3 regions of the Streptomyces sp. NPDC006997 genome follow, and region 2 is predicted to be linked to each of the others. Evidence: riboswitches for the same ligand, from Rfam matches in the RefSeq annotation. Region 2 holds a riboswitch; each other region holds the start of a gene.

Region 1 (10,231 bases), on a different contig from region 2:
CCTCGCCGGGGCCCCGCTGCTGTCGCTGGACGCCGTCTGGCGCGCGCGGCGTCAGGGACGGGTGGAGAGGCGGAGCTGACGCGGGTCAGCTCCGACTCCGGGGGTGTGGCTCCGGGTCGGGTGACGCGGTCGAGCCGGAGCCGGGGCCAGATCCAGAGGCAGAGCCGGAGCCGGAGCCGGGTCGGCTCGACCGGCGGTGGCGGCGTATGCCGCGGCCCACGAGTCCCGCGACGGCTGCCAGGCAGAGGCCGCCGGTGACGACCGGGATCACCACGAACCACGGTGTCTCCCAGGCTCCGCCCGCGTCACCGGCGTAGATGACGCCCGCGACGCTGACGAAGAACCCCGCGACCAGCCGACCGGGCTGGAACTCATGACGCAGCACGGCTCACCTCCACCTGTCCCACGCCGACCTCGAGATCGAGGTCGAGCGTGCCGCCCGCACCCTCGCCCCCCTTGGCGGGGGCCAGGGTTCTCTCCTCGTACCGGCCCGGCTGGACGTCGACGTCCTGCCGCTCCTCGCCGGGCAGCTGGATGTCGCCCACGCCGACCTCGACGCTCACCTTCACGGTCGCGTCCCGCGGGACGATCACCCGCAGCTGGCCCAGGCCGACCTCCACGCTGGTGGACAGCGTCCGGTCCCCGGTGAGGTCCAGCCCGGACAGGTCCAGCGTGCCGACGCCGGTGCCGAGCTCGTACTTCAGCCTGACCTGGGACACCGCGGTGGGCTCCCAGGTCGTGCGTGTCCAGTGCGTGGTGATGTCCTTCGGCAGGGCCGCGGCGACGGCGAGCAGGCCCGCCGTGATGATCACCAGGAACACCGAACCGGCGCCGGTGCGGCCCAGGAAGGAGCTGACCGCGATGCCCAGGCCGAGCACGATGAGCATTCCCGCGAGACCGATCTGGAGGCTCGTGCCGAGCGGCTGCTCCTCCCAGCTGAGCCCGGTGCCGAGGGAGCCCGCGACCAAGGCGAGCAGGGCGATCCAGCCACCCGTCCAGCGGGGGCCGCGGGGCTTCGGCGGCTGGGCCTGCCAGCCCGCCATGGTCGCCTGGGCGGAATTGCCCCGGCCGATGTTGACGGCCGCCGCGATGTCCCGCTCCCGGGAGTCCGACGGCCCCCACAGGTAGCCGGTGCCGCCGACGTGGGTGCCGTCCTTGACGATCGGGTCGCGCCACCAGGACGGGTAGGCCGCCGGGACCGGTGGCGCCTGGGCCTCGGGTGGGGCGTCGGCGGCGGCCTGCGCGGCCAGGGGGTCGGGGTCCGGGGCGTCGCGGTGCTGTGACCAGTACCCGGCGCCCGCCAGCAGTATGGAGAGGACGACGGCGAAGGTCAGCACGCCGCCGTTGCGCAGCATCGACAGGAACACCCCGCAGCCGACCAGCGCGAACAGCACCGCCGCGAGCGCCTGGCCGTCCACCCGGCCGGTCAGGAGCTTGCGCACCTCGTTCTCCTCCTCGTCCTCGTAGGGGACGAAGAGCCAGGCGAAGCCGTAGAAGATGAGGCCGATGCCGCCGGTCGCGGAGAGCACGGCGAGCGTGATCCGGAAGATCACCGGGTCCATGTGGCAGCGCCGCCCGAGACCCGAGCAGACCCCGGCCAGCATCTTGTGCCGCCGCTCACGACGGAACTTGCGGAACGTCTCGATCACGTCCGTCTCGGCGGACGGGCCGCCGGAGCCGGACGGGCCGCCGGAGCCGGGTGGGCCCGGTGGTGCCGCTTCCCTCCGCGCGCCCGGGTGCGTGTGCCCGTGCGCGTCCGCGTGTCCGTGCGCGCGTGGTTCCTCACCCGCGGCGGCCGCGGCTGCCGCGTCGGACGGAGGCCCCGCCTCGGGCACGGCGTCCGCGGCGTGCTGGTGATCAGTCATGAGTCCATGGTGACGGGCGATCCGCCGCCGCGGCAGTCGGTACGACCCTGGCCGAACCCTGAAATCACCCCTGACCCGACGCGGGGGAAGCGTTCGAGGCCGGGCGGCGTCCGCACCCCGGGAAGATCAGGGGAGTCTCGGGGACAGACCCTGATGCCCGGGCCCGGCCGTCGTGTGACCATCGATGACATGCCGGAAGCCGCAGCAGCGCCAGTCATGTCACCGCGGCCGCCGCGCAAGCTCTACCGCAGCAGCGACGGACGCTGGCTCGGTGGCGTGGCGCGGGGGCTCGCCGGGCATCTCGGGCTGCCCGTGGTCTGGGTGCGCCTGGTCTTCGTCGGCCTGTTCATGGCCGACGGTCTCGGCGCCCTGCTGTACGCCGCGTTCTGGTTCTTCGTCCCGCTCGGCGTGGGCGGGGTCGAGGCCCAGCGCCCCCCGTCCCTCGTCCACACGGAGACCTCACCCGACGGCCGCCGCAGGCTCGTCACCCGCAAACCGGACAAGGGACAGCTGGTCGCCCTGCTCCTCATGGTCGTCGTGGCCATGATCTTCGTGGGCAACGTGAACCTCGGCACCGGGGCGCAGGCGTACCTCTGGCCCACCGTCCTCGTCGGCGCGGGCGTCGCCCTGGTCTGGCGGCAGGCGGACAACGCCCGCCGGGCCCGCTGGGTCGAGGTCGGCCGCCGCAGGCGCACGCTGAACCTGCTGCGCACGGTGGCCGGTGTCCTGCTGGTCACCGCGGGCGTGACCGGCATCTTCGTCCTGAAGGGCTCCGCCGCGCACCTCGGCTCGGTCCTCCAGGCCGCCCTCGCCGTCCTCGTCGGGATAACCCTGCTCGCCGGTCCCTACCTGGTCCGGATGACCCAGGACCTCTCCGAGGAGCGTCTGATGCGCATCCGCGCCCAGGAGCGCGCCGAGGTCGCCGCCCACGTCCACGACTCGGTGCTGCACACCCTGACGCTGATACAGCGCAACGCCGACAACCCCGGCGAGGTACGGCGTCTCGCCCGCGCCCAGGAGCGCGACCTGCGCACCTGGCTCTACAAACCCGAGGGAACCGGCAAGGACGAGGCCGACGAGCCGACCACCCTCGCCGAGGCGGTGCGGCGCAACGCCGCGGAGGTGGAGGACAAGCACGGCGTCCCGCTCGAGGTCGTCGTCGTGGGCGACTGCCCCCTCGACGAGAAGACCGCCGCCCAGATGCAGGCCGCGCGCGAAGCAATGGTGAACGCCGCCAAGTACGGTGGCGAGGGCGGCGCCGTCCAGGTCTACGCCGAAGTCGAGGGCAAGACGGTCTTCGTGTCCGTCCGCGACCGCGGCCCCGGCTTCGACCTCGACTCGATACCCGCCGACCGCATGGGCGTTAGAGAATCGATCATCGGCCGCATGGAGCGCCACGGCGGCACGGCGCGACTGCGCGCGGTGCCGGACGGCGGCACGGAGGTCGAGCTGGAGATGGAGAGGGCGGAGAAGACGTCATGAGCGACCCTTCCGAGACGAACGGCACCGCGGCAGCGGCACAGTCGGCCGAGTCCGCGCCACCCGCGGGCGGCGGTGCGCCCGGACGCCGGGTGCGGGTGGTCCTCGTCGACGACCACCGCATGTTCCGCACCGGCGTCCAGGCCGAGATCGGCCAGACCGAGCAGACCGGCGTCGAGGTGGTCGGTGAGGCCGCCGACGTCGACCAGGCGGTCACGGTGATCACGGCGACCCGCCCCGAGGTCGTCCTCCTCGACGTGCACCTCCCGGGGGGCGGCGGGGTGGAAGTGCTGCGCCGGTGCGCCCCGTTGATGGCGGACGCCGAGCAGCCCGTCCGCTTCCTCGCGCTGTCCGTCTCGGACGCGGCGGAGGACGTGATCGGGGTGATCCGGGGCGGTGCCCGGGGCTATGTCACCAAGACGATCACCGGCACCGACCTGGTCGACTCGATCTTCCGGGTCCAGGAGGGCGACGCGGTCTTCTCGCCGCGGCTCGCCGGGTTCGTCCTCGACGCGTTCGCCTCCACCGACGCCCCGCCGGTCGACGAGGACCTCGACCGCCTCACCCAGCGCGAGCGTGAGGTGCTGCGGCTCATCGCCCGGGGCTATGCCTACAAGGAGATCGCCAAGCAGCTCTACATCTCCGTGAAGACGGTCGAGTCCCATGTCTCGGCGGTCCTGCGGAAGCTCCAGCTGTCCAACCGGCACGAGCTGACCAGATGGGCCACGGCGCGACGGCTGGTGTGAGGCCGCCTCGCACTGACTCCGCGCTCACACCACCCGGGTCGCCCCCGCGAACGGCATCTCGCTGATCGGGGCCAGCCGTACCGGTGAGGCAGGGTTCGGGGCGTGGATCATCTGGCCGCCGCCGACGTAGAGGCCGACGTGGCTGATGCCGGAGTAGAAGAAGACCATGTCGCCGGGGAGGAGTTCGGAGCGGGAGACCCGGCGTCCGGCGCCGATCTGGGCGTAGGTGGTGCGGGGCAGGGAGACCCCGGCGGCGCGGTAGGCGGCCTGGGTCAGGCCGGAGCAGTCGAAGGCGTCGGGGCCGGTGGCGCCCCAGACGTAGGGGCTGCCGAGGGCCTGGTAGGCGTAGGAGACGGCCGCCGCGGTGCGGGAGTCGGGGGCGGCGGTGGTGGGAGGGGGAAGGCTGTCGCGGGGGCCGGTCGAGGCACGGGAGGCGCGGTCGGGGGCGGCGGGGGAGGTGACGCGGGCGCGTTGGCCGGCCGACAGCCGGTCGAGCAGCCGTTCGGCGGCGTCCAGTTTGCCGGTGATGGTCCGCCGGTGGCGCTTCAGCTCCGTCTGGCGTGACTTCAGGGAGGCCAGTTCCACGCGGGCGGCGCCACGCAACCGCTCGATCTCCCGCATCTGCTGGTGGACACGGGTGACGGTGGTGGCCTGCCGGTGGCCCGCGCGCTCGGCGAACGCGGCGCCGTCGAGGTAGCGGTCGGGGTCGTCGGAGAGGGCGAGCTGGAGCGTGGGGTCGAGGGTGCCACCGCGGTACTGCGCCGCCGCGGCCGAACCGAGTTCCTCGCGTGCCGAGTTGAGCCGGTCCTCCTTGCGGGCCGCCTCGTCGCGCAGTTCCGCCAGCCGCTCCTCGGCGGCCTCGGCCTTCTCCCGGGCCCCGTTGTACTGGTCGGTGGCGGCCTCCGCCTCCTGGTAGAGCTGGTGGACCCTGGCCCTGACCTGCGCCGGGGTGAGGTCCGGCTGGGCGTGCCCGGTGCCGTCGAAGGCGGTCGCGGTGGCCGCGCCCGCCAGGACGAGGGTGGCGGCGGTCCGGACGGTGGTGCCGCCTGCCGGACGTTGTGGGGGCTTGCGGTGCGCTGCCACCTGGGCTGCACATCCTTTCGTACGGCCGTGAGGAGCGGGGGGACGCGCCCGTCGGCGGCCCGCACAGGGGAGTGGACCGCCGCCGGACCTTCTCGGCGGGGGTGGCCGACGCCGCCCCTGGCGAGGGCGGGTTGGGGAGCCGGTCACCTGGGGGAGGACGCTAATCCCGGGCGTGTCCAGCCGGTGACACGTTGTACGGAAGTGACTCCAGCGGATCGCCGGACGACCGGGGATGACCGGGGCTCCCGAGGCGGGCCGTCGACTTCGCGCGGTGCGCTGACCGATGTGGGGAAACCGGGAGCCGACGCGGCGGGGCGGCTGCTATGGGCGCATATATGCAAGGCGCGGCAGAAGGGCCCCGTAGGGGTGGGCCGGTGTCGGACGGCGGGGTGGCCGTGGCTAGGCTCCGGCTCCATGGACGTACTCATCCACCTCTTCGTCGGCCTGCACGTCATCGGAATCGCCGCGCTGCTCGGCGGCTTCCTCACCCAAATGAAGGCGATGGGGCAGGGCACCGCCCGCTTCGTCCCCGCGATGCTGCACGGCGCCCTGACGATGCTGGTCACGGGTGTGGTCCTGGTCGGCCTGAACCAGGCCGACGACCGGACCCTCGACAACGTCAAGATCGGCGTGAAGCTGGCCCTGCTGATCGTGATCCTCGGGCTCGTCTACGTGAAGCGGGACGAGGAGAAGGTGGACAAGGGCCTCTTCGGCCTGGTCGGCCTGCTGACCACGACGAACATCTTCATCGCGGTGCTCTGGACCTGAGGTCCCGCTCCGGGGGCCCGGCCCGTGCCCGGCCCCCGGAGGAAGCGTGGGCGTCAGGCGGGCCGTACCACGCTGTGGATGGAGGACTCGCCGTCGTAGTAGACCGACTCCTCGCGCACGTAGGCGCCGGGCTTCGGGGCGTGGATCATCATGCCGTTGCCGATGTAGATGCCGACGTGGGTGACGTCGTCGTAGAAGAAGACCAGGTCACCGGGTTGGGCGCTGGACAGGGAGACCGTGGTGCCCGCGTTGACCTGGTCGTAGGTGGTGCGCGGCAGGGAGATCGCGGCGGCGTTCCAGGCGGCCTGGGTCAGTCCGGAGCAGTCGTAGGAGTCGGGGCCGGTGGCGCCCCAGACGTACGGCTTGCCGATCTGGGCGCGGGCGAAGGCGAGCGCCTTCTCGGCCTTGGAGGCGTACGAGGAGTCGGCCGCGGGGTCCGTCGAAGTACCGGTGGAGGTGCCGGTGGAGCCCGTCGCGCCGGAGGTGCCGCTCTCCTGCTCCTGGGCCGCCGCCGCTGCCGCTGCCGCTTCGTCTTCCTGGCGCTGCTGCTCCTCGGCCTGCTGGCGGGCCAGCTCGGCCGCCTTGCGCTCGGCCTCCTCCTGCTTCTTCTTCTCGATCGCCGCGAGCCGCGCCTTCTCCTCGGCGGTCAGCTCCGACAGCAGGTCGCGCGCGTCGGCGAGCTTCTTCTGGACGGTGGACTTGGCCGTCCTGAGGTCGTCCCGCGACTCGGTGAGCGTCTCAAGGCTGTCGGTGGCCTCCTGGCGCTTCTCCATCGTCGCCGTCTGCTCGGCGAAGTAGTCGTCGACCGCCGACTTCTGGGTGCTGGTGAGCCGCCCCATGAGCTGGGTCTGGTCGAAGTAGTCCTGCGGTGAGTCCGCGAGCAGGAAGGTCGCCGTGGTGGGGGCGGCGGCGCCGGTGCGGTACTGGGCGGCGGCGTAGGAACCGAGTTCCTCGCGCGCGTCGTTGAGCTTCTGGGTGCGCTTGGCGACGTCGTCGAGGAGGGTGTCGACCTGCTTGCGCTGCTTCGCGGTCTTCTCCTTGGCCGCGTTGTACTTCTCGGTCGCCGACTCGGCCTGGCGGTAGAGGTCGTCGACCTTCTTCTCGACCTCCTCCAGACTCGGCCGGTCGTCCGAGGGGGCCGCGTTGGCCGTCTGGGAGAGCAGGGCCACGGAGGTGAGGGCGGCGGTGGCCAGGCCGGGGGTGCGGATACCGGCCACGCGGCTGCCCGCGGCACGTGACTTGCGGTGCGACGCCAAGGAGGCGACTCCTTCCATGTACCGCCTACCGGGTTAGCTGTCGGGTTCGGGCGGGTGGTTCGGAAGGGTTGCCCTACGGCCACTCCCTCAGGAGGAGTGAGCCGATTCACCCCGGGATCGGTGGGTCCCCGGCTCCGGCCACTGCCACGCGGGCACGCCGGACTCGGCGGAGGCCGCGCGGCCCGGCGACGTTCGCCGGAGGGGGTCGTACGGCCCGCTCGGCACCGTAGCCAACTCGTGTGGTGGCTGTGAAGGTTGGTGGGTGATATGCCCGATACATTTTCGTGACCTTATCCGGAACGTCGCTCACCGTGTCCGGGCTGGAGTGATCCGTGACGGTCGGGGCGAGGGGCGCGCGGGCTGGGGCGGTCCGGGGCCGTGGCGCGGACCGCGGCGGTCCCGGGCGGTGCGGGCGCCGGGTCGGCGGGATCCGGCTCCGGTTGTCAGTGCGGCACCCTAGACTCGGAGAGCGATGAGCAGCCTCTTTGACGACAGCTTCCTGGCGGACCTCCAGGCCCAGCGCGGCCCCGCGGACGAACCCCCGCCGCCGCCCGAGGACGATCACGTACCGGAGCCGGTTCCGGACGATCTGTTCAGCGGGAAGTTCGACGTGCCCCCGGACCGCGACGCCTACTACCGCGACGGCGCGCCCCGCCCGGTGGTGGACTCCGCCGCCCTGCTCGCGGGGCTGAACGACAACCAGCGCGCCGCCGTCGTGCACGCGGGTTCCCCGTTGCTCATCGTGGCCGGAGCCGGGTCCGGCAAGACCCGGGTGCTCACCCACCGCATCGCCCACCTGCTGGCCGACCGCGGTGTGCACCCCGGGCAGATCCTCGCGATCACCTTCACCAACAAGGCCGCGGGCGAGATGAAGGAGCGCGTCGAGCAGCTCGTCGGCCCGCGCGCGAACGCGATGTGGGTGATGACGTTCCACAGCGCGTGCGTGCGCATCCTGCGCCGGGAGAGCAAGCGGCTCGGCTTCACCTCGTCGTTCTCGATCTACGACGCCGCCGACTCCAAGCGTCTGATGGCCCTGGTCTGCCGCGACCTGGACCTCGACCCGAAGCGGTTCCCGCCCAAGTCGTTCAGCGCCAAGATCAGCAACCTGAAGAACGAGCTGGTCGACGAGGAGGACTTCGCCGCCCAGGCCACCGACGGCTTCGAGAAGACGCTCGCCCAGGCGTACGCGCTGTACCAGTCACGGCTGCGCGAGGCGAACGCCCTCGACTTCGACGACCTGATCATGACGACGGTCAACCTGCTGCGCGCCTTCCCGGACGTCGCCGAGCACTACCGCCGCCGCTTCCGGCACGTCATGGTCGACGAGTACCAGGACACCAACCACGCGCAGTACGCCCTCGTCCGCGAACTCGTCGGCCCCTCCGGCGAGGACCAGGACCCCGCCGAGCTGTGCGTCGTCGGTGACGCCGACCAGTCGATCTACGCCTTCCGCGGTGCGACCATCCGCAACATCCTCCAGTTCGAGGAGGACTACCCGGACGCGACGACGATCCTCCTTGAGCAGAACTACCGCTCCACCCAGACGATCCTCACCGTCGCCAACGCCGTCATCGAGCGCAACGAGTCCCGCCGCCCCAAGAACCTGTGGACCAACGCGGGCGCGGGCGCGCGCATCACCGGCTACGTCGCCGACACCGAGCACGACGAGGCGCAGTTCGTCGCCGACGAGATAGACCGCCTCACCGACGCGGGCGAGGCGAAGGCCGGGGACGTCGCGGTCTTCTACCGGACGAACGCCCAGTCCCGTGTCTTCGAAGAGGTGTTCATCCGCGTCGGCCTGCCCTACAAGGTCGTCGGCGGGGTCCGCTTCTACGAGCGCAAGGAGGTCCGGGACGTCCTCGCCTACCTGCGGGTGCTCGCCAACCCGGAGGACTCCGTCCCGCTGCGCCGCATCCTCAACGTGCCCAAGCGCGGCATCGGCGACCGTGCGGAGGCCATGATCGACGCGCTCTCCCAGCGCGAGAAGATCAGCTTCCCGCAGGCGCTGCGCCGCGTCGACGAGGCGTACGGCATGGCCGCGCGGTCCACCAACGCCGTCAAGCGGTTCAACACGCTGATGGAGGACCTGCGGACGATCGTCGAGTCCGGCGCCGGTCCGGCGACGATCCTGGAAGCCGTCCTGGAACGCACCGGCTACCTGGCCGAGTTGCAGGCGTCGACCGACCCCCAGGACGAGACGCGTATCGAGAACCTCCAGGAACTCGCGGCCGTGGCGCTGGAGTTCGAGCAGGAACGCGGGGAAGAGGAGTCCGGCACGCTCGCCGACTTCCTGGAGCAGGTCGCGCTGGTCGCCGACTCCGACCAGATCCCCGACGAGGAGGACGGCGACGGCGTCATCACCCTGATGACCCTGCACACGGCCAAGGGCCTGGAGTTCCCGGTCGTCTTCCTGACCGGCATGGAGGACGGCGTCTTCCCGCACATGCGCGCCCTCGGCCAGACCAAGGAACTGGAGGAGGAGCGCCGCCTCGCCTACGTCGGCATCACCCGCGCCCGCGAGCGGCTCTACCTCACCCGCTCGGCGATGCGCAGCGCCTGGGGCCAGCCGCAGTACAACCCGCCCTCCCGCTTCCTGGAGGAGATCCCCGGCGAGCACGTGGACTGGAAGCGCACCGGCGGCTCCGCGGCCCCGGCGGGCCCGGTCTCGGGCGTGGCGGCGTCCCTGTCGTCGTCGCGTTCACGGTCCTCGGCTTCGGGGGCGTCCGGGTTCGCCACCCGCAGGACCGACGAGAAGCCGGTGGTCGCGCTGGCGGTCGGGGACCGGGTCACCCACGACCAGTTCGGGCTCGGCACGGTGACGGCGGTGAAGGGCACGGGCGCGAACGCCGAGGCGACGATCGACTTCGGCGACGCCAAGCCGAAGCGGCTGCTGCTGCGGTACGCGCCGGTGGAGAAGCTGTAGGGAGCGCGCGCACGGGCCAGCGGGGGTGGGCCCGTGCCGTACGGCGGGCCCGCTGGCGTTGGCAGCGCTGGCAGAACCGTTACGGCTGACGCGTTACGACGGGTCCAGGCC
Region 2 (10,231 bases):
TTCCAGGTCGGCATCGCCAGACCGTGGTAGCCACGGTGCATGTACCAGGCGAGACGGCCCTTGAGCTTGATCTTCATCTTGCCCATGACGATCATCGCGACGCCCTTGTGGAGGCCGAGACCGGCCACCGCGCCCTTGTTGGCGTGCGTGTAGTCCTTCTGCGGGAAGCCCCGCATCCCGGAGATCACGTTGTCGCCGAGGGCCTTGGCCTGGCGCAGCGCGTGCTGGGCGTTGGGCGGGCACCAGGCGTTGGGGTTGCCCGCCTTGCGGCCGACGAGGTCCGGGACCTGGGCGTTGTCGCCCGCGGCCCAGATGTAGTCGGTGCCGGTGACCTGGAGCGTCGGCTGGCAGTCGACGTGACCACGGGGGCCGAGGGGCAGTCCGAAGCGGGACAGGACCGGGTTGGGCTTGACGCCGGCCGTCCACACGATCGTGTGGGAGTCGACTTCGAGGCCGTTCTTCAGCACGACGTGGCCGTCGACGCAGGAGTCCATGGAGGTGGAGAGGTAGACCTCGACGCCCCGGCTCTCCAGGTGCTCCTTGCCGTAGGCGCCCAGCTTCGGGCCGACCTCGGGGAGGATCTTGTCGGCGGCGTCCACGAGGATGAACCGCATGTCCTCGCGGGAGACGTTGTTGTAGTACTTGGCCGCGTCCCGGGCCATGTCCTCGACCTCGCCGATGGTCTCCGCGCCCGCGAAGCCACCGCCGACGAACACGAACGTGAGCGCCTTGCGGCGGATCTCCTCGTCGGTGGTGGAGTCGGCCTTGTCGAGCTGCTCCAGGACGTGGTTCCGCAGCCCGATGGCCTCCTCGATGCCCTTCATGCCGATGCCCTGCTCGGCGAGGCCGGGGATCGGGAAGGTACGGGAGACGGCGCCCATGGCGATGACCAGGTAGTCGAACGGCAGCTCGTACGCCTCGCCGACCAGCGGCGCGATCGTCGCGACCTTGCGGTCCTGGTCGATGGTGGTGACCCGGCCGGTGAGGACCTCCGCCTTCGGCAGCACGCGTCGCAGCGGGACGACGACGTGCCGGGGGGAGATGTTGCCGGCGGCCGTTTCGGGGAGGAAGGGCTGGTAGGTCATGTACGACCGGGGGTCGACGACCGTGACGGTCGCCTCGCCGTAGCGCATCTTCTTCAGGATGCGCCGAGCTGCGTACAGACCTACGTACCCACCGCCTACTACGAGGATCCTGGGACGCTCCGTGGTGCTCATGGCATCGAGTATCCACCCGCCCCAGGGGGGTACCTCGTGCGCCCCTTCACAAGGTTCCTACGCACCTCTGTTACACTTCGCCGCCCTTGTGCCCCAGCTCAGCCCCCGGGCCGGGAACCAGGAGGCGGGGCGGCACGTTGTCAATGCCGCCTGAGCTGCCGCGCAGGGCGGCCGACCGCACCGCTCCCCCTCAGGACCGGGCCCGCCCGGGACCCCCGTACACCCTCTGGGCGCGCCCCACAAGGGACCCTCCGGGGCACGGAAACAGCCTCCTGTGGCCTAGCCGTCGCCCCCCGGCACCCAATTCCTTGTGAAGAACTTCACGAACTTTCCCGACGCCATGTCGCCGCCACCCCGGAATCCACCCCTCCACCCCGCTCAAACGCCGCCCGACCTGCTCAGCCGTGTGGCAGCGACCCCCCTGTCACGCCACCGACCAAGCGATGCCGTCGAGGATGTCGTGTTCGCTCACCACGACCTCCTCCGCGCCGACGCGTTCCATGAGCGTGAGGAGGATCAGGGCGCCCGCGGCGATCACGTCGACGCGGCCCGGGTGCATGGACGGGACGGCGGCGCGTTCGGCGTGGGTGGAGTGGAGGAGCCAGTCGGTGATCTCGCGGACCCTGGTGCGCGGGACGCGGGAGTGGTGGATGGCCGTCGAGTCGTACGCGGGGAGTTCCTGGGCGATCGCCGACACCGTCGTCACCGAACCGGCGAGACCGACCAGCGTGCGCGCCTCGCGCAGCGGGACCTCCTCCTCGGCGAGGTCCAGGGCCGCCACGATGTCGGCGCGCATCGCCGCGATCTGCTCCTCGGTCGGCGGGTCGGACACCTCGCCGTCCCGCACCAGGTGCCGTTCCGTCATCCGCACACAGCCGATGTCCACCGAGCGCGCCGCGCGTACGTGGTCGTCGCCGACGACGCACTCCGTCGAGCCGCCGCCGATGTCCACCACCAGGTAGGGCCGGGTGAGGTCGGTACGCCCGGCGAGTTCGCGCGTGGCGCCGGTGAAGGAGAACTCCGCCTCCTGGTCGCCACTGATCACCTCGGGCTCGACACCCAGGATGTCCAGCACCCCGCGCACGAAGTCCGCCCGGTTCTCCGCGTCCCGGGAGGCGGAGGTGGCGACGAAGCGGATCCGCTCGGCGCCGTGCTCCTTGATGACCGCGGCGTACTCACGGCAGGCCGCGAACGTGCGCTCCAGCGCCTCGGGAGCGAGTCGGCCGGTGCGGTCGACGCCCTGGCCCAGGCGGACGATCGTCATACGGCGGTCCAGGTCGACCAGTTCGCCGGTCGCCGGGTCGCAGTCGGCGACCAGCAGGCGGATCGAGTTCGTACCGCAGTCGATGGCGGCTACGCGGGTCACCGGCCGTCCTCCCCGCTCTCCGTCGTGGTCACACAGGGGCCCTTGCGCCACCACTCCGGCAGCATCGCCAGCGCCTCGTCGCCCAGCGGGTTCACGCCCGGCCCGGCGGCCAGCGAGTGGGCCACCAGGACGTGCAGGCACTTGACCCGGTCGGGCATCCCGCCCGCGCTCGGGAAGCCCGTCAGCTCCTCGATCTCGTCCCGGCGCCGGAGGTAGTCCTCGTGCGCGGCGCGGTACGCGGCGGCCAGCTCCGGGTCGCCCTCCAGACGGGCCGTCATCTCCTTCATCACGCCGTTGGCCTCCAGCGTGCCGATGGCCGACGCCGCCTTCGGGCACGTCAGGTAGTACAGCGTCGGGAACGGCGTGCCGTCGGGCAGCCGCGGCGCCGTCTCCACCACGTCCGGCTGTCCGCACGGGCAGCGGTGCGCGATCGCGCGCAGACCGCGCGGCGGACGTCCGAGCTGCTGCTGGAACGCCTCGACGTCCGCGTCCGTGGGCTCGGTGCGCGGGGTGGGCGGCGGAAGGGTGTCCATAGGATTCTCTACGCGTCTTTCTCGCTCAACGGTGTCACTGGTCGGCGCGGGGGTCACTGGCCGGCGTCGGACCTGTCCACGCCGTCCCAGACGTTCGAGTACCAGGGGCGGTCGGCCGCGCCCCGTTCGCCGCGGGCCCGCTCGGCCGCGTCCGGGTCGATGACGACGTAACCGGTCTCCCCGGGCATCACGTAGTGCAGCCGCTGCCGGATCTGCTGCTCGGCGTACGCGTCGTCCTGCCACCGCGCCTTCTGGTCGCGCAGCTGTTCGACGCGCTCGCTGGCCTGCCGCTTCTGCCGCTCCAGGTCGGCGATCTCGGCGCGCTGGGCGACGTACTGCCTTATCGGGTAGGCGAGCGCGACGACCAGCGTGCAGACGACCAGGGCGAGCAGGGCCGCGCGGCCGGTGAGGCGGGAGCGGCGGGCCTGGCGGCGGGTCTGGGAGCGGTAGACGCGGGCCGCCGTCTGCTCGCCGAGCAGCCGCAGTCTGGTGGTGGTGGAGAACCGGTCCCGGTCCTTCACTGCCATGCCCCGCCTCCGTCTCGTCCCGCCGTACACGCGCGTACGTCCCCGCACACGGTACGGGACCGGGTACGGGGACGTACGGACGACGCCGCCCACACGTGCGTGGGCGCGTGCGTGGGCTCAGCCCTTGAAGCGCGGGAACGCGCTGCGGCCCGCGTACACCGCGGCGTCGTCGAGGATCTCCTCGATGCGCAGCAGCTGGTTGTACTTGGCGACGCGCTCGGAGCGGGCCGGGGCGCCGGTCTTGATCTGGCCGCAGTTGGTGGCGACGGCGAGGTCCGCGATGGTGACGTCCTCGGTCTCACCGGAGCGGTGGGACATCATGCACTTGAAGCCGTTGCGCTGGGCCAGCTCCACGGCGTCCAGGGTCTCGGTCAGCGAGCCGATCTGGTTGACCTTGACCAGCAGGGCGTTGGCCGCGCCCTCCTCGATGCCGCGGGCGAGGCGCTCGGGGTTGGTGACGAACAGATCGTCGCCGACCAGCTGCACCTTGTCGCCGAGGCGCTCGGTGATGGTCTGCCAGCCCGCCCAGTCGTCCTCGAACAGCGGGTCCTCGATGGAGACCAGCGGGTACGCCTCGACCAGCTCGGCGTAGTAGTCCGTCATCTCGGCGGCGGAGCGCTCCTTGCCCTCGAAGGTGTAGGAGCCCTCCTTGTAGAACTCGGAGGCGGCCACGTCGAGGGCGAGGGCGATCTGCTCGCCGGGGGTGTAACCGGCTTCCTTGATCGCTTCGAGGATGAGGTCGAGGGCCTCGCGGTTGGAGCCGAGGTTCGGGGCGAAGCCGCCCTCGTCGCCGAGGCCGGTGGCCAGGCCCTTGCCCTTCAGCACCTTCTTGAGGGTGTGGTAGACCTCGGTGCCCCAGCGCAGCGCCTCGGAGAACGACTCCGCGCCGATCGGCGCGATCATGAACTCCTGGATGTCCACGTTGGAGTCGGCGTGCGAGCCGCCGTTCAGGATGTTCATCATCGGCACCGGCAGCAGGTGCGCGTTCGGGCCGCCCAGGTAGCGGAAGAGGGGGAGGTCGCTGGCCTCGGAGGCGGCGTGGGCGACGGCGAGGGAGACGCCGAGGATGGCGTTGGCGCCGAGGGAGCCCTTGTTGTCGGTGGCGTCCAGGTCGAACATGGCCTGGTCGATCAGCCGCTGCTCGGTGGCGTCGTAGCCGACCAGCTCCGGGCCGATCTGCTCGATCACGGCGAGGACGGCCTTCTCGACGCCCTTGCCCTGGTAGCGGTTCGGGTCACCGTCGCGCAGCTCGATGGCCTCGAAGGCACCCGTCGAGGCGCCGGACGGGACGGCGGCACGACCGGTGCTGCCGTCGTCGAGGCCGACCTCGACCTCGACCGTGGGATTGCCTCGGGAGTCCAGGATTTCCCGGGCTACGACGACGTCGATGGACGGCACGAGCATCTCCTTCATGGATGTGACGTGGGTCAGCAGTACCGCGGTGGGTGCTGCGCCATGAGCCTAACCGGCCGGGGGCCGTCGGCTCGCCCTCCGACCCCCGGTAGAGCCGAAACCGAGAGTAAATTGTTTCCGAACGGAACAAAGAGAAGGGTGGACGGGTACCGGAAGCAGAGAGGGCACGGGGGCATGGAAAACCCCGCCCCGGCGCGTACGGGGGGAGACGCGCCGGAGCGGGGTGGTCTGCCGGGGCAGGACTTACTTGAGGTGCAGCTGCTGACCCGGGTAGATGAGGTCGGCGTCCTGGACGATGTCGTCGTTCAGCTTGAACAGCTTGGCCCAGCCGCCCTTGACGTCGTGCTCCTGCGCGATCGTGCTGAGGGTGTCACCCTTGACGACCTTGTACTCGCCGTCGCCCTTCTTGACCTTCTTGCCGGTCGGGGTGGTGACGGTCTTCTTCGCGGCCGGGCGCTCGGCGGAGCGGGAGGTGCTCGGCTGCTCGGTCTCGCGGGTGGCGGTGGAGTCGTCGGTGGTCCCGGCGCTGGAGCCGGTGTCCGTGGAGCCGCCGCCGTTGTACGCGGCGCTCGACAGGCCGGTGCCGCAGACCGGCCAGGCGCCCTTGCCCTGCCCCGCGAGGACCTTCTCGGCGATCTCTATCTGCTGGGCCTTGCTGGCCTGGTCGGCGGTGGCGGCGTACTGCGTGCCGCCGTACGCGGCCCAGGTGGAGGCCGAGAACTGCAGGCCGCCGTAGTACCCGTTGCCGGTGTTGATGGACCAGTTGCCGCCGGACTCGCACTGGGCGACGGCGTCCCACTCGGACGCGGTGGCGGCGGAGGCGCTGCCCGCGGCCATCAGCGGGGCGGCGACGGCCGCGGCCCCGGTGACGCCGACGGCGGCGATGGCGCGGACGGTCTTGGACGGACGGCGGTGCTTGCCCTTGCCGGAAAACAGCATGGTTGATCCCCTCACCGACGCCTGCGAGGTGAGCTGTCGGGTTCGGGCCGGTTGAGTTGCCCGGCCACACCCCTCTTTACGAGCGGTGCGGCTTCACCCCTAGCCGGTTCGGCGGCGAGTCTCCTCAACCGCCTGGTCCGGCGCTTACCTTGGGTCCCCCGCTCCTGCCTGCGGCGCTTGACGCGACGACTGTTCCCGGGCCGCCACTGGCAGGATTCGGCGTTGCGGCGGCCGGGGCTCGTGTTGGCGAGCGGTCATGACCGTAGACACGCGATCCGCGGAATTTCAAAGACGATCAGGGCTTCTGAGACTCATCCCACACTTCCACTGAAACGGACATTAGGTGTGAAGTGTGGCGTTAACTCCCGCTACTTTGCGCCCGTTTCCACCCCTACTTCCAGGGTCTGACCGGGGAGGATGAGGTCCGGGTCGGCTCCTACGGCGTCCTCGTTGGCCTCGTAGAGCGCGCACCATCCGCCGTCGAGGTCAAGGGAGTCGGCGATATAGGTCAGATTGTCGCCGGGCTGGACGGTGTAGGCACCGTCGGCGGTGACGGCGGCGTCACGGGCGGCGTCACGGGACGCGTGGCGGCCGGAGGATTCGGCGCGGGCGCCGTCGGCGGAGTCCTCGTCGGCGCTGTCGCCGCGGTGGCGGCCGCTGCCGGAGGTGGCGTCCGACGCGTCGCCGTCCCGGAGCGAAGCGTCCGACGGGTCACTCTTCGTGGAGGCCGTGGGGGAGTTGCGGGGCGCGACGGAGTCCGATTCCGCGCCCGAGCCGGAGGTCGCTTCGGCGTCCCGACCGGAGTCGGACGCGGATCCGGAGTCGGAGCTGGACTTCGAGTCGGAGGTCGCTTCGGGAGCGGCCGAATCAGTGGACTTGTCGGACTTGGTCGACTTGTCCTTGCGTTGGTCGGTGCCGTCCGCGTCCTCTGACGTGGAGTCAGCGGAGTCGTCGGGAGCGTCGGAGGACGCGGAGGACGCCGGGGAGTCCTCGGCCAGTCCCGTGTCGACGTCGGCGGAACCGCTGTCCTTCGTCAGTCCGGAGAGCAGCCCACAGGCGGGCCAGGCACCGGGGCCCTGGTCGGCGAGTATCCGCTCGGCGACGGCTATCTGCTGCGAGCGGCTGGCCAGGTCGGCGCTGCCCGCGTAGTCGAGACCGCCGTATGACTCCCAGTCGTCCTGCGAGATCTGGAGACCGCCGTAGTAGCCGCTGCCGTTGTCCGCGCTCCAGGAGCCGCCGCTCTCGCACTCGGCCACCTGGTCCCACACGGTGCCGTCGGCGGCGCTCGCGCCGGATGCGCCGAGCAACGGGATGGCGATGGCGGAACCGGTCACTCCGGCGGCGACGAGGAGAGCCGGAGCCTGGCGGGGGCGACGGTGACGACCGTTCCCGGAGAGCATGTCGGGACCTTTCGCAAGACAGCGGTGACCAGCGCGGCGCATGATGCTGCGGCGCCGTGCTGATGGGTGAACGTATCGGCAGACGATCACTTGTCACAAGTTAATGCCGCGCAGATCACGTGAAGATCACAGAGTTGAGCGCGTGTCACCTTTGCGTCGAGGTGTCATCTTTGCTCCGGAGAACGATCCGTTGACTGCGGCTGAGGGGGTGTGAACTCCACCGGCAGGGTGCGCAGTCCGCGCATGATGAGCCCGCCGCGCCACCTCAACTCCCCTGGTTCCACCGCGAGTCGGAGGTCCGGGAGCACGGTGAGGAGGGTGCCGAGCGCGGACTGCCCTTCGAGACGGGCGAGCGGGGCGCCGAGGCAGTAGTGAACACCGTGGCCGTAACCGAGGTGCTGGTTGTCCCGGCGGGACAGGTCGAGCGTGTCCGGATCGGCGAACCGCTCCGGGTCCCGGTCGGCCGCGGCGAGGACGACGAGGACGGGGTCGCCCGCCGCGATGTCCTGCCCGCCGAGGGTGAGGGGCTCGGTGGCGAACCGCCAGGTGGCGAGTTCCACGGGGCCGTCGAAGCGGAGGAGTTCCTCTACCCCGGTCGCGAGCAGGGCGCGGTCACCGGCGTCGAGGGAACGCTGGAGGCGGGCGCGCTGGCCGGGATGGGTGAGCAGGGCGAGCGTGCCGTTGCCGATGAGGTTCACGGTCGTCTCGAATCCGGCAAACAGAAGGATGAAGGCCATCGCGGCGGCCTCGTTCTCGGTGAGGTGCTCCCCGTGGTCGGAGGCGCGGATCAGCCCGGAGATCAGGTCCTCGCCGGGGACGGGTTCGTCGGGCAGGACTTCCCGCTTCCGGTGGATCAGCTCGGAGAGGTAGCCCCGCATCATCTTCACCGACCGCGCGACCCCGCCCCGCGGCCCGCCCTGATGCCGGATCATCATGCCCGCCCAGTCCCGGAAGTCGTCCTGGTCCTCGCGCGGGACGCCGAGCAGGTCGCAGATGGCGTAGATGGGCAGCGGGAAGGCGAACTCGTGGATGAGGTCGGCGCTCCCCCGCCCGGCGAACCGCCCGATGAGGTCGTCGGTCAGCTCCTGCACCCGCGGTGCGAACTCCGCCACCCGGCGCGGTGTGAACGCCTTGCTGACGAGCCGCCGGAGCCGGGTGTGGTCCGGCGGGTCGATGTTGAGCAGGTGCGTCATCAACTCGGCCTTGCGCTCGCCGGGGATCCCCGTCTTCCCCTTGGCGTGCGCGGGCTCGTCGTGGTGCGCGGGGTTCTTGCTGAGCCGCTGGTCCGCCAGCGCCTGCCGGGCATCGCCGTACCGGGTGACCAACCACGCCCCCACCCCACTCGGCAACCGCGTCCACCGCACCGGCTCGTTCTCCCGCAGCCAGGCGTAGGCGGGGTAGGGGTCGGCGGCGAACTCCCAGGTGAAGAGTTCGGGGGTGGGGCCCTGGGCGGGCGTGGAGGTGGAGGTGGAGGTGGCGGCGGTGTCGTGCGAGGCGGTCTGGTCGGTCACCCTCTGACCGTAACCGCCGCCCGGGGCCGGGGCTTCTCCCTCCCCCGCTCCCCGCTCCCCACTCCCCTCAACTCTCCGCTCACTCCGCCTCCGCCTCCGCCTCCCTGATCGCGTCCCGGTAGGCGCGGGCCGCCGCGCGCAGGGTGGATTCCGGGTCGGTGCCCTCGCGTTCGGCCTGGGCTGCCAGGGCGAGGAGGGTGTAGCCGATGCCCTCGCCGGTGGGGAGGGGTATGTCCAGGGACGCGCTGCGGGCGCGGGCGGCGAGTTTCGCGGCGAGGGCGAGGGCGGGCTGGTGGAGGGGGATGCCCTCGGTGACGGAGGAGCGCCGCTTCTCGACCGCCTTCGTACGCAGCCAGTGGGCCTTGACCTCTTCGGGGGTGGCGGCGGTCTCGTCGCCGAAGACGTGCGGGTGGCGGTGGATGAGCTTGGTCACGATGGTGGCCGCCACGTCGTCGATGGAGAACGGCGCCTCCGGGTCCTCCTCCGCTATACGGGCGTGGAAGACGACCTGGAGGAGGACGTCGCCCAGTTCCTCGCGGAGTTCGTCGCGGTCGCCGTCCTCGATCGCCTCGACCAGTTCGTACGCCTCCTCGATGCCGTACTTGGCCAGGCCCTTGTGGGTCTGCTGGGAGGACCAGGGGCACTCGGCGCGGATGCGGTCCATGACCTGGACGAGGTCGAGGAGGCGGGCGCCGGGCAGGTCGTAGGAGGCGGGGAGCAGCTCCAGGTCGGGCATCTGGACGCGGCCGGAGCCCGCGAGCCGGGCCAGGCCGTCCGTCAGGGCGGGCTCGCCCTCGCCGGTGGCGACGACGACCACCGTGTGGCCCCCGGCGCAGGCGTCGACGAGTTCCTCGGCGGTGGGGGCCGCCTCGGACACGGTGATCCCGGCCTCGCGCAGGTAGGGCAGCTGCGGGTGCGCCCCGTCCGCGCACAGCACCTGGTCGGCGGCGTGCAGGGCCTGCCAGGCGGGCCAGGACAGCAGGCCGGGCGCGACCCGGTGGCTGGTGGTGAGCAGGACGACACGGCCGGGGTCGGCGGCCTCGGTGACGGCTGCGGGGCTGATTGCGTTCACGATCCGAACGTAACGCACCCCGCCGACCGGCTCCTCCAGTTATCCACAGCCTCAGGCGATCATCGGATTAACGGTGCGGTGGCACCGCCACCCTCCGGTGCGGTCGCACCGCCGCCCCTACGCAGGCTGCTCCGGCTGCGCCGCCGCCGTCACCTCGCGCACCCACGGCGTGTCCGCGTCCACGCGGCTGACCTTCTCCACGTCCCAGGAGCCGTAGCGCGGGTTGAGGTCGACGTTCAGTTCCTCGGACGCC
Region 3 (10,231 bases), on a different contig from region 2:
TACTCGGGCACCCGACCCGGGTCGGCGGCCTCACGCCGCCACTGCGCGTACTTCACGGCTTCGGCGAGGGCCCGGACGGCGCGCTCGGCGGCGGGGTAGGCGGGGATGAGGGGGGAGTCGGCTCCGGCGTCTGGTGCGGTGGGCAGTCGTTCCGCGGAGCGATCGGGGTTGCCCCGCTCGAGCGAGGTCGGGAGGGGGGCCGGGTGGGCACCGCCCTCGACGTGGGGCGCCTTGGTACCGACGCCACTGCCGGTGCCGACCGTCGGCGCCGTGCTCGCCGCCGCCGACAGCGCCTCCGCCAGCCCGCCCAGCTCCACGTGCACCACCAGCACCGGCTTCGTCGGCACCGCCGCCACCGCCGCCCGCAGCGCCTCCGCCAGCGCCGAGTCCTCCGCCGACGTCTCCCCGATGGCGGGGATCGCCGTCACGACGACGGCGTCACACGTGTCGTCCGCCAGTACCCGCGCCAGTGCCGCCCCGAAGTCCTCCGGTGCCGCCTCGGTCGTCAGGTCCAGCGGCGGGTGGGGTCGCAGCCCTTCGGCGAGGCAGGCGTCGTACGTCAGCAGCCCCAGCGACTCCGAGTTGCCGAGGATCGCCACCCGGGGTCCGGCCGGGAGCGGCTGGCGCGCGAGCAGCAGTCCGGCGTCGACCAGCTCGGTGATGGTGTCGACGCGGATCACCCCGGCTTGCCGGAGCAGCGCGGACACCGTGGCGTGCGGCAGCCGGGTGGCCCGTACGGCGTGCCCCTGGGGCGCTGCCCCGCGGTGGCGGGCGCCCTGCACGACGACGAGCGGTTTGGCCGCCGCCGTACGCCGGGCGAGGCGGGTGAACTTTCGGGGGTTGCCGATGGACTCCAGGTACATGAGGGCGACGTCGGTCTCCGGGTCGTCGTACCAGAACTGGAGGACGTCGTTGCCGGAGACGTCGGCGCGGTTGCCGGAGGATATGAACGTCGAGACACCGGTCACACCGGTGACGCCGCCTCCGCGCCGGTGCAACCGGGACAGCAGGGCGATGCCGATGGCGCCGGACTGGGCGAACAGGCCGATGCGGCCGGGGCGGGGCATCTCGGGGGCGAGGGAGGCGTTGAGCCGGACGTCCGACGCCGTGTTGATCACGCCGAAGGCGTTGGGCCCGATGATGCGCATCCCGTACGCGCGCGCGTGGCGGACGAGTTCGCGCTGCCGTTCGCGTCCGTCGGGGCCGCTCTCGGCGTATCCGGCGGAGATCACGACGAGGCCCTGCACGCCGTGTTCGCCGCACTCGGTGACGACCTCGGGGACGTGTTCGGCGGGCACGGCGACGACGGCGAGGTCGACGTGGTCGGCGATGTCGCGGACGGAGCGGTGGGCCGGTACCCCGTCGATCTCCTGCCAGGTGTCGTCGAAGGCGCGGTTCACGGCGTAGAGGCGGCCGGTGTACCCGGCGTCCTTGATGTTGCGCAGGAGGCTGCGGCCCACGCCGCCGGGGGTGCGTCCGGCGCCGATGACGGCGACCGAGCCGGGCAGCAGCAGCCGCTGTACGGAACGGGCCTCGGCGCGCTGCTCGCGCGCGTACTGCACGGCGAGCGAGCGGTCGGTGGGTTCGAGGTCCAGCTCCAGGCGGACGACGCCGTCCTCGAAGCTGCGCTTCTGGGTGTACCCGGCGTCCGTGAACACCTTGATCATCTTGGTGTTGGCGGGGAGCACCTCGGCGGCGAAGCGGCGGATGCCGCGCTCGCGGGCGACGGCGGCGACGTGTTCGAGGAGGGCGGAGGCGACGCCCCGGCCCTGGTGGGCGTCCTGCACGAGGAAGGCGACCTCGGCCTCGTCGGCGGGGGTGGAGGCGGGCGTCCCGTCCGGGCCGATGCGGTCGTAGCGTACGGTGGCGATGAACTCGCCTCCGATGGTGGCGGCGAGTCCCACCCGGTCCACGAAGTCGTGGTGCGTGAAGCGGTGGACGTCCTTGGCGGACAGGCGCGGGTAGGGCGCGAAGAAGCGGTAGTACTTCGACTCGTCCGAGACCTGCTCGTAGAAGCTGACCAGGCGCTCGGCGTCATCAACGGTGATGGGCCGCACGCGCGCGGTGCCACCGTCGCGCAGCACCACGTCGGCCTCCCAGTGAGCTGGGTACTCCTGCCGGTCCGCCGAGTTCTGCATGGGGCCCAGCGTACGGCTCGCGTCTGACAACGGCGCGGGGCAGTGTGCGGGGGCGTCACGCCGGACCGAGGCCGCGGTCCGGCGTCAGCCGAGGGGGCGGGCACCGGCCTGCTCCGGACATGCTTCACGTTGTGGGACACTGGTCTAGACAACCCTGAACACGAAGGGCAGCATCACATGGCTGAGCGCCGCGTCAACGTCGGCTGGGCCGAGGGCCTCCACGCCCGCCCCGCCTCCATCTTCGTCCGAGCCGCCACGGCCACCGGCGTCCCGATGACGATCGCCAAGGCCGGGGGGACCCCCGTCAACGCGGCCTCCATGCTGGCGGTCCTGGGTCTGGGCGCCCAGGGGGGCGAGGAGATCGTCCTCGCTTCCGACGCCGAGGGCGCGGACGCCGCCCTGGACCGGGTGGCCAAACTGGTCGCCGAGGGCCTGGAAGAGCTGCCCGAGACGGTCTGACCGGCGCGTGACAGCACACGGCGGAGCCGCGTCGCCCATTCCGGGCGGCGCGGCTCCGCCGTTTTCTCCGGTCTCCGGGTTTCCGTGCCCGCATTTACGTTCGGGTGATAATTAACGAGTACGTTCGCGGCCGGAAAAGGGCAGCAGAAACAACCCCCGCCGAATATCCCCCCTTTGTATACGGCGCCTGTGTTAATGCCGCAGGCTCGGCATGTTTACGGGATGTTGCGAAGTCCTCACACGGTCCGCGCGGTCGGCCCCCACGGTGAAGCGCAGCCGGTGCGCGGCGGTCGCGCGCTCGGTGTGCACGGCGGTGACCGCACGCGCGCGTTCCCCGTCGCCGCGCGCCACCGCGTCCACGATGGCGCCGTGCTCCGCCCAGGACTCCACGGGCCCGGTGGGCACCTCCACGGTGTACATCCAGGCGATCTTGTGCCGCAGCTGGGTCAGCATGGCGATCAGGGCGGGGCTGCCGGACGCCTGGGCGAGCGTCTCGTGGAACCAGCCGCCCAGCGAGCGCAGATCGTCGCTGCTGCCCCGCCTGGCCCGCTCCTGGCCCAGCCTGACCAGCCCGCGCAGCACCTTCAGATGGGCCTCGGTGCGCCGCTGGGCGGCCCGGGAGGCGGCGAGCGGCTCCAGGAGCATCCGCATCTCCAGGAGGTCGGAGGCCTCCTGCTCGGTCGGCTCGGCGACGCACGCGCCCGCGTGCCGCCGGGTCACCACGAAGCCCTCCGCCTCCAGGGTGCGCAGGGCCTCCCGGACGGGGACGCGGGAGACGCCGTAGCGGCGGGCCAGCAGTTCCTCGGTGAGCCGGCTGCCGCGCTCGTAGACACCTGCGACGATGTCGTCCCGGATCGCCGTGCACACCGAGTGCGCCGGAATACGCATGACCGACCTCCGCCTTAATCCCCGTGAAACGTCGACGATTGACGTGTGTTCAGTGACTCTATTGCAATGAGCCGGAATTTCCGACGGCGGTCTGGAAACCAGGGATATTTTTTGGACAAACAGGGTCCTCAAACGCCGAAAGCCCCGGCTTGTGAGCCGGGGCGAGGGGGTGGGGCCCCTGGGGGGCAGTGGGGCCCCCTGGGGGGCGGTGGGGCCCCTGGGGGGCGGTGGGGCCCCTTGGGGGGCGGTGGTGCTACACGTTCACGCCGTGCGCGCGGAGGTACGCGAGGGGGTCGATGTCCGTGCCGTAGTCGGCGCTCGTGCGCGCCTCGAAGTGCAGGTGCGGTCCGGTGACGTTGCCGGTGGCGCCGGACAGGGCGATCTGCTGCCCCGGGGTGACCGTCTGGCCCACCGAGACGGCGATGGACGACAGGTGGCCGTACTGGGTGTACGTGCCGTCCACCATCCTGATCAGCACTTGATTGCCGTACGCCCCGGCCCAGCCCGCCTCGACGACGGTGCCGGAGCCGACCGCGCGCACGGCGGTGCCGCTGGCGGCGTGGAAGTCGATGCCGGTGTGGCTGCCGGAGGACCACAGGGCGCCGCCGGAGCGGTAGGCCGTGGAGACGTAGGAGCCGGATATGGGTGTCACGTACGTGTTCAGGCGCTTGCGCTCGGCCTCGCGGGCGGCGCGCTCCTTGGCCTCGCGGGCCTTCCTGGCCGCCGCGGCCGCCTGCTCGCGGGCGGCCTCCTGGGCCGCGCGCTTGGCCTCGGCCAGCTCGGCGGCCTGCTGCTGCGCGTCGGCCTGGGCGTCGACCCGCTCGGCCACGGCGCTGCCCATGCTGACGACGGGGGTGAGTCCGGTCTGCTGCGCGACGGGCTCGGCGGCGAGTGCCGGGGCGGCGGCCAGGGTGCCGACCACGCCGGTGGTGGTGAGGGCCGCGACGCCCGCCGCGCGGGCGGTGGTGCGCTGGGCGCGGCCGGTACGGCGGTGCTTCCCGGCAGGGCGGGTGAACGCCATGGAGTGGCTGGTCCTTTCCTTCCCTCTCGCCTACCGGGTTAGCTGACGGGTTCGGAGCAGGAAGGTCTCCTACGGACCCCCTCGCGGCACGCGCGGGCGTCCGATTCACCCCAGGGACTGTTGGGTCCCCGGCTCCCCTGGCTCGCGCCGTACGGGGACTCGGCGATGGCTGTCCGGTGCCGCGGGTGCGGCGCACTGCCTGACGGACAGCCCCGGAGACGCTAAGCGGGCTCGCTTTCCATTCCCAAACAGAGAGCGCGTTTTGTAGCGCATCCCACAGGACAGAACGCTGATCTTCCTCTGAATACGGGCATAGCGGGGCCCTGGTGACGGATCCGTTACCAGGGCCCCACGCGTGCGTGCCGCTACTCGGCGGAGACGCCTACTCAGCGGACACGACGGTGACTTCGCCGATGCCGAGCGCCTCCACGGGTTCCTTGATCTGCGCCGCGTCGCCCACGAGGACCGTCACGAGGCGGTCCGTCGGGAAGGCGTTCACGACCGCGGCGGTGGCCTCCACGGTGCCGGTCGCGGCGAGCTGCTGGTACAGCGCCGCCTGGTAGTCGTCGGGCAGGTGCTGCTCGACCTGGTCGGCCAGCGTGCTCGCCACGGCCGCCGCGGTCTCGTACTTCAGCGGCGCCACACCGACGAGGTTCTGCACGGCGACGTCCCGCTCGGCGTCGGTCAGCCCGGACCCGGCGAGCGTGCGCAGCACCGTCCACAGGTCCTGGAGCGCGGGGCCGGTGTTGGGCGTGTCGACGGAGCCGCTGATGGCGAGCATCGCGGCGCCGGTGCCGTCGGGGGCGGAGCGCAGCACCTGGCTGAACGCCCGTACGCCGTAGGTGTAGCCCTTCTCCTCACGCAGGACGCGGTCCAGTCGGGAGGTGAGGGTGCCGCCGAGGCAGTACGTGCCGAGCACCTGCGCGGGCCAGACGCGGTCGTGCCGGTCGGGGCCGACGCGGCCGAGCAGCAACTGCGTCTGGACGGCGCCGGGTCGGTCCACGATGACGACGCGGCCGGTGTCGTCGGCGGTCACCGGGGGCGCCTGGCGGGGCTTCGCCGGGGCGCCGGTCCAGGCGCCGAGGGTGTCGCCGAGCAGCGCGTCCAGGTCGATGCCGGTGAGGTCGCCGACGACGACCGCGGTGGCGGTGGCGGGGCGGACGTGCCGCTCGTAGAAGGCGCGTACGGCCGCGGAGTCGATGGCGGCGACGGTCTCCTCGGTGCCCTGGCGCGGGCGCGACATGCGCGAGTCGGCCGGGAACAGCTCCTTGGACAGCTCCTTGGCGGCGCGCCGGGAGGGGTTGGCCAGCTCGTGCGGGATCTCGTCGAGCCGGTTGCGCACCAGCCGTTGGACCTCGCTGTCGGCGAACGCGGGCGCCCTGAGAGCGTCGGCGACCAGCCCGAGGCCCTTGGCCAGGCGGGAGGCGGGGACCTCCAGGCTGAGCCGGACGCCGGGGTGGTCGGCGTGCGCGTCGAGGGTGGCGCCGCACCGCTCCAGCTCGGCGGCGAACTCCTCCGCGGAGTGCTTGTCGGTGCCCTCGGAGAACGCGCGCGCCATGATCGTGGCGACGCCGTCCAGACCGGCGGGCTCGGCCTCCAGCGGCGCGTGCAGCAGCACCTCGACGGCGACGACCTGCTGGCCGGGGCGGTGGCACCGCAGCACCGTCAGACCGTTGTCGAGGATCCCGCGCGTGGGGGCCGGGAACGCCCACGGCTTGGGCTCCCCGGCCTGCGGCTGGGGGTGGAACTCCATGGTGGCCAGCTCGGTCACTTGGCCGCCTCCTCGGTCTCGTCGGCTTCGGTGTGGGCGTCGTCGGCGTCGGTCTCCGCCGCGGCGACGGGCTCGTAGACGAGCACCGCGCGGTTGTCGGGGCGCAGGCGGGCCTTGGCGACCTCCTGGACCTCCTCGGCCGTCACCTCCAGGACGCGCTGTACGGCGGTCAGGGCGAGCTGCGGGTCGCCGAACAGCACCGCGTACCGGCACAGTTCGTCGGCGCGGCCCGCGACCGTGCCGAGCCGGTCCAGCCACTCGCGCTCCAACTGGGCCTGGGCGCGCTCCATCTCCTCGGCCGTGGGGCCCTCGGCGGCGAACCGCGCGAGCTCCTCGTCGATGGCGGCCTCGATGACCGGCACCTCGACGTCGCCGGAGGTCTTCACGTCCAGCCAGCCCAGCGAGGGCGCACCGGACAGCCGCAGCAGGCCGAACCCGGCCGCGACGGCCGTACGGTCCCGGCGCACCAGCCGGTTGTAGAGCCGGGAGGACTCGCCGCCGCCGAGGACGGTCAGTGCCAGGTCGGCGGCGTCGCACGCGCGCGTGCCGTCGTGCGGCAGCCGGTAGGCGGCCATCAGCGCGCGGGCCGGGACCTCCTCCTCGACGACCTCGCGGAGCTGCTCGCCGATGGTGTCGGGCAGTGTGCCCTCGCGCGGGGTGGGCTTGCCGTCGTGGGCGGGGATGGAGCCGAAGTACTTCTCGATCCACGCGAGCGTCCGCTCGGGGTCGATGTCGCCGACGACGGACAGCACCGCGTTGTTCGGCGCGTAGTACGTCCGGAAGAACGCGCGCGCGTCCTCCAGGGTCGCCGCGTCCAGGTCGGACATCGAGCCGATCGGGGTGTGGTGGTAGGGGTGGCCCTCCGGGTAGGCGAGGGCGGTCAGCCGCTCGAAGGCGGTGCCGTAGGGCACGTTGTCGTAGCGCTGGCGGCGTTCGTTCTTCACGACGTCGCGCTGGTTCTCCATGGACTCCTCGTCCAGCGCGGCGAGCAGCGAGCCCATGCGGTCCGCCTCCAGCCACAGGGCGAGTTCCAGCTGGTGGGCGGGCATCGTCTCGAAGTAGTTGGTGCGCTCGAAGCTGGTGGTGCCGTTGAGCGAACCGCCCGCGCCCTGCACCAGTTCGAAGTGGCCGTTGCCCTTGACCTGGGCGGAGCCCTGGAACATCAGGTGCTCGAAGAGGTGAGCCAGTCCCGTGCGCTCCTTGACCTCGTGGCGGGAGCCGACGTCGTACCAGAGGCACACCGCCGCGACCGGGGTCAGGTGGTCCTCGGAGAGCACCACGCGCAGACCGTTGGCCAGGCGGTGCTCGGTCGCTGTCAGGCCGCCGGAGCCTGCCTCGGCTGTGGCCGTGTGACCCATGGGCATGTACGTCCCTTCGATCGCTGACGCGGTCCTCGGACCGCGGATTTCCTACCGTCCTGCCACTGTATGCAAGCGCGCGGACCAGCGGCGAAGTTCCCGCGAGGCGTACGCCGACAGCGAGATCCCGTAGCCTCTCGACAAGCCACGGCGGTACGCGCGCCGCCGGGCCGTCCGCTCCGGGCCGGGCGGCATGAGCGTCCGCCCCGTCCGGTGTTGTCAGTGCCGCGGTCCACAATGGTCCGCGTCAGATCCGTCCCACGCTTCAGCACGAGCGAGCCGACGGGGAGTGAGCGTGAGGCGCCCCCCGCAGGCGAGCGACCAGAAAAGAGGAGCCAGGCAGCGATGGCCCGCCGTAGCACGAAGACCCCGCCGCCCGACGACCCGTACGAGGAGAAGATCCTCGACATCGACGTCGTCGACGAGATGCAGGGCTCCTTCCTTGAGTACGCCTACTCGGTCATCTACTCCCGAGCCCTGCCCGACGCCCGTGACGGCCTCAAGCCGGTGCACCGGCGCATCGTCTACCAGATGAACGAGATGGGCCTGCGCCCCGACCGCGGCTACGTGAAGTGCGCGCGCGTCGTCGGCGAGGTCATGGGCAAGCTGCACCCGCACGGTGACTCCTCGATCTACGACGCCCTGGTGCGCATGGCGCAGCCCTTCTCGATGCGGGTCCCGCTGGTCGACGGCCACGGCAACTTCGGTTCCCTGGGCAACGACGACCCGCCCGCCGCCATGCGGTACACCGAGTGCCGGATGACCGAGGCCACCGGTCTGATGACGGAGTCGATCGACGAGGACACCGTCGACTTCGCCCCGAACTACGACGGCCAGGAGCAGGAGCCGGTGGCGCTGCCCGCAGCCTTCCCGAACCTGCTGGTCAACGGCGCCTCCGGGATCGCGGTCGGCATGGCCACCAACATGCCGCCGCACAACCTGCGCGAGGTCGTCGCCGCGGCCCGCCACCTGATCCGGTACCCGAACGCCGACCTCGACGCCCTGATGCGGCACATTCCGGGCCCGGACCTGCCCACCGGCGGCCGGATCGTCGGCCTGCCGGGCGTCCGGGACGCGTACGAGACCGGCCGCGGCACGTTCAAGATCCGCGCGACGGTGTCCGTGGAGGACGTCACCGCCCGCCGCAAGGGCCTGGTCGTCACCGAGCTGCCGTTCACGGTCGGCCCGGAGAAGGTGATCGCCAAGATCAAGGACCTGGTCGGTTCGAAGAAGCTCCAGGGCATCGCCGACGTCAAGGACCTCACGGACCGCCAGCACGGCCTGCGGCTGGTCATCGAGATCAAGAACGGATTCGTGCCGGAGGCGGTGCTGGAGCAGCTCTACAAGCTGACGCCCATGGAGGAGTCCTTCGGCATCAACAACGTCGCGCTCGTCGACGGGCAGCCCCTCACGCTCGGTCTGAAGGAGCTGCTGGAGGTCTACCTCGACCACCGCTTCGAGGTCGTGCGCCGCCGCTCCGAGTACCGCCGGGGCAAGCGCCGCGACCGCCTGCACCTGGTCGAGGGCCTGCTCACCGCCCTGGTGGACATCGACGAGGTCATCCGGCTGATCCGCTCCAGCGACAACAGCGCGCAGGCCAAGGAGCGCCTGATGGGCCGCTTCGGCCTGAGCGACGTCCAGACGCAGTACATCCTGGACACGCCGCTGCGCCGCCTCACCAAGTACGACCGGATCGAGCTGGAGGCGGAGAAGGACCGGCTGACCTCGGAGATCGAGGAGCTGACCCGCATCCTGGAGTCCGACGCGGAGCTGCGCAAGCTGGTCTCCGCCGAACTGGCCACGGTCGCCAAGAAGTTCGGCACCGACCGGCGTACGGTCCTGCTGGAGTCCGCGGGCGTCCCGGCCGCCGCCGTGCCGCTCCAGGTGGCGGACGACCCGTGCCGGGTGCTGCTGTCGTCGACGGGGCTGCTCGCGCGTACCGCGAACGGCGAGCCCTTCGCGGCGGACGCCAAGGCCCGGCGCGTCAAGCACGACGTGATCGTCTCCGCCGTCCCGGCGACGGCCCGCGGCGAGATCGGGGTGGTCACGTCGACGGGCCGCCTGCTGCGCCTGAACGTGATCGACCTCCCCCAGCTGCCGGAGATGACCTCCGCCCCCAACCTCGCGGGCGGCGCGCCGCTGGCGGAGTTCGTGTCCCTGGCGGACGGCGAGACCGTGATCTGCCTGACCACGCTGGACGAGTCCTCCCCCGGCCTGGCCGTCGGCACCGAGCAGGGCGTCGTCAAGCGGGTCGTCCCGGACTACCCGTCCAACAAGGACGAGTTGGAGGTCATCACCCTCAAGGAGGGCGACCGGATCGTGGGCGCGGTGGAACTGCGTACCGGCGACGAGGACCTGGTCTTCATCACGGACGACGCCCAGTTGCTGCGCTACCAGGCCGCGCAGGTCCGCCCCCAGGGCCGCCCGGCCGGTGGCATGGCGGGCATCAAGCTCGCGGAGGGCGCGCGGGTCATCTCCTTCACGGCGGTGGACCCGGCGGTGGAGGCCGTGGTGTTCACGGTCGCGGGCTCGCGCGGCACGCTGGACGACTCCGTCCAGACGACGGCCAAGCTGACCCCGTTCGACCAGTACCCGC

What was found. Region 2 has a riboswitch for cyclic di-AMP ahead of ABZ659_RS10510 (transglycosylase family protein). Riboswitches for the same ligand answer to the same signal wherever they lie in the genome.
Positions count from the first base shown of each region.
Region 1: linked by a shared signal. The riboswitch ahead of ABZ659_RS17970 (NlpC/P60 family protein) and the one ahead of ABZ659_RS10510 (transglycosylase family protein) in region 2 are both predicted to bind cyclic di-AMP.
Region 3: linked by a shared signal. The riboswitch ahead of ABZ659_RS32870 (M23 family metallopeptidase) and the one ahead of ABZ659_RS10510 (transglycosylase family protein) in region 2 are both predicted to bind cyclic di-AMP.

Region 1 is NZ_JBEYHH010000016.1:123,331-133,561, reverse strand. It holds gene ABZ659_RS18000 (hypothetical protein) at 86-385, opposite strand; gene ABZ659_RS17995 (PspC domain-containing protein) at 372-1,865, opposite strand; gene ABZ659_RS17990 (PspC domain-containing protein) at 2,055-3,347, shown strand; gene ABZ659_RS17985 (response regulator transcription factor) at 3,344-4,090, shown strand; gene ABZ659_RS17980 (C40 family peptidase) at 4,115-5,173, opposite strand; gene ABZ659_RS17975 (hypothetical protein) at 5,588-5,941, shown strand; gene ABZ659_RS17970 (NlpC/P60 family protein) at 5,995-7,197, opposite strand; cyclic di-AMP (ydaO/yuaA leader) riboswitch at 7,205-7,376, opposite strand; gene pcrA (DNA helicase PcrA) at 7,670-10,120, shown strand; gene ABZ659_RS17960 (M23 family metallopeptidase) at 10,214-10,231, opposite strand, start outside.
Region 2 is NZ_JBEYHH010000008.1:127,421-137,651, reverse strand. It holds gene ABZ659_RS10535 (NAD(P)/FAD-dependent oxidoreductase) at 1-1,217, opposite strand, end outside; gene ABZ659_RS10530 (Ppx/GppA phosphatase family protein) at 1,642-2,583, opposite strand; gene ABZ659_RS10525 (DUF501 domain-containing protein) at 2,580-3,116, opposite strand; gene ABZ659_RS10520 (septum formation initiator family protein) at 3,170-3,643, opposite strand; gene eno (phosphopyruvate hydratase) at 3,761-5,041, opposite strand; gene ABZ659_RS10510 (transglycosylase family protein) at 5,300-5,995, opposite strand; cyclic di-AMP (ydaO/yuaA leader) riboswitch at 5,999-6,181, opposite strand; gene ABZ659_RS10505 (transglycosylase family protein) at 6,364-7,395, opposite strand; gene ABZ659_RS10500 (cytochrome P450) at 7,560-8,906, opposite strand; gene ABZ659_RS10495 (nucleoside triphosphate pyrophosphohydrolase) at 8,986-9,978, opposite strand; gene ABZ659_RS10490 (SurA N-terminal domain-containing protein) at 10,096-10,231, opposite strand, start outside.
Region 3 is NZ_JBEYHH010000052.1:23,111-33,341, forward strand. It holds gene ABZ659_RS32855 (GNAT family N-acetyltransferase) at 1-2,138, opposite strand, end outside; gene ABZ659_RS32860 (HPr family phosphocarrier protein) at 2,316-2,597, shown strand; gene ABZ659_RS32865 (GntR family transcriptional regulator) at 2,790-3,485, opposite strand; gene ABZ659_RS32870 (M23 family metallopeptidase) at 3,739-4,506, opposite strand; cyclic di-AMP (ydaO/yuaA leader) riboswitch at 4,519-4,681, opposite strand; gene ABZ659_RS32875 (pitrilysin family protein) at 4,889-6,277, opposite strand; gene ABZ659_RS32880 (pitrilysin family protein) at 6,274-7,635, opposite strand; gene ABZ659_RS32885 (DNA topoisomerase IV subunit A) at 7,981-10,231, shown strand, end outside.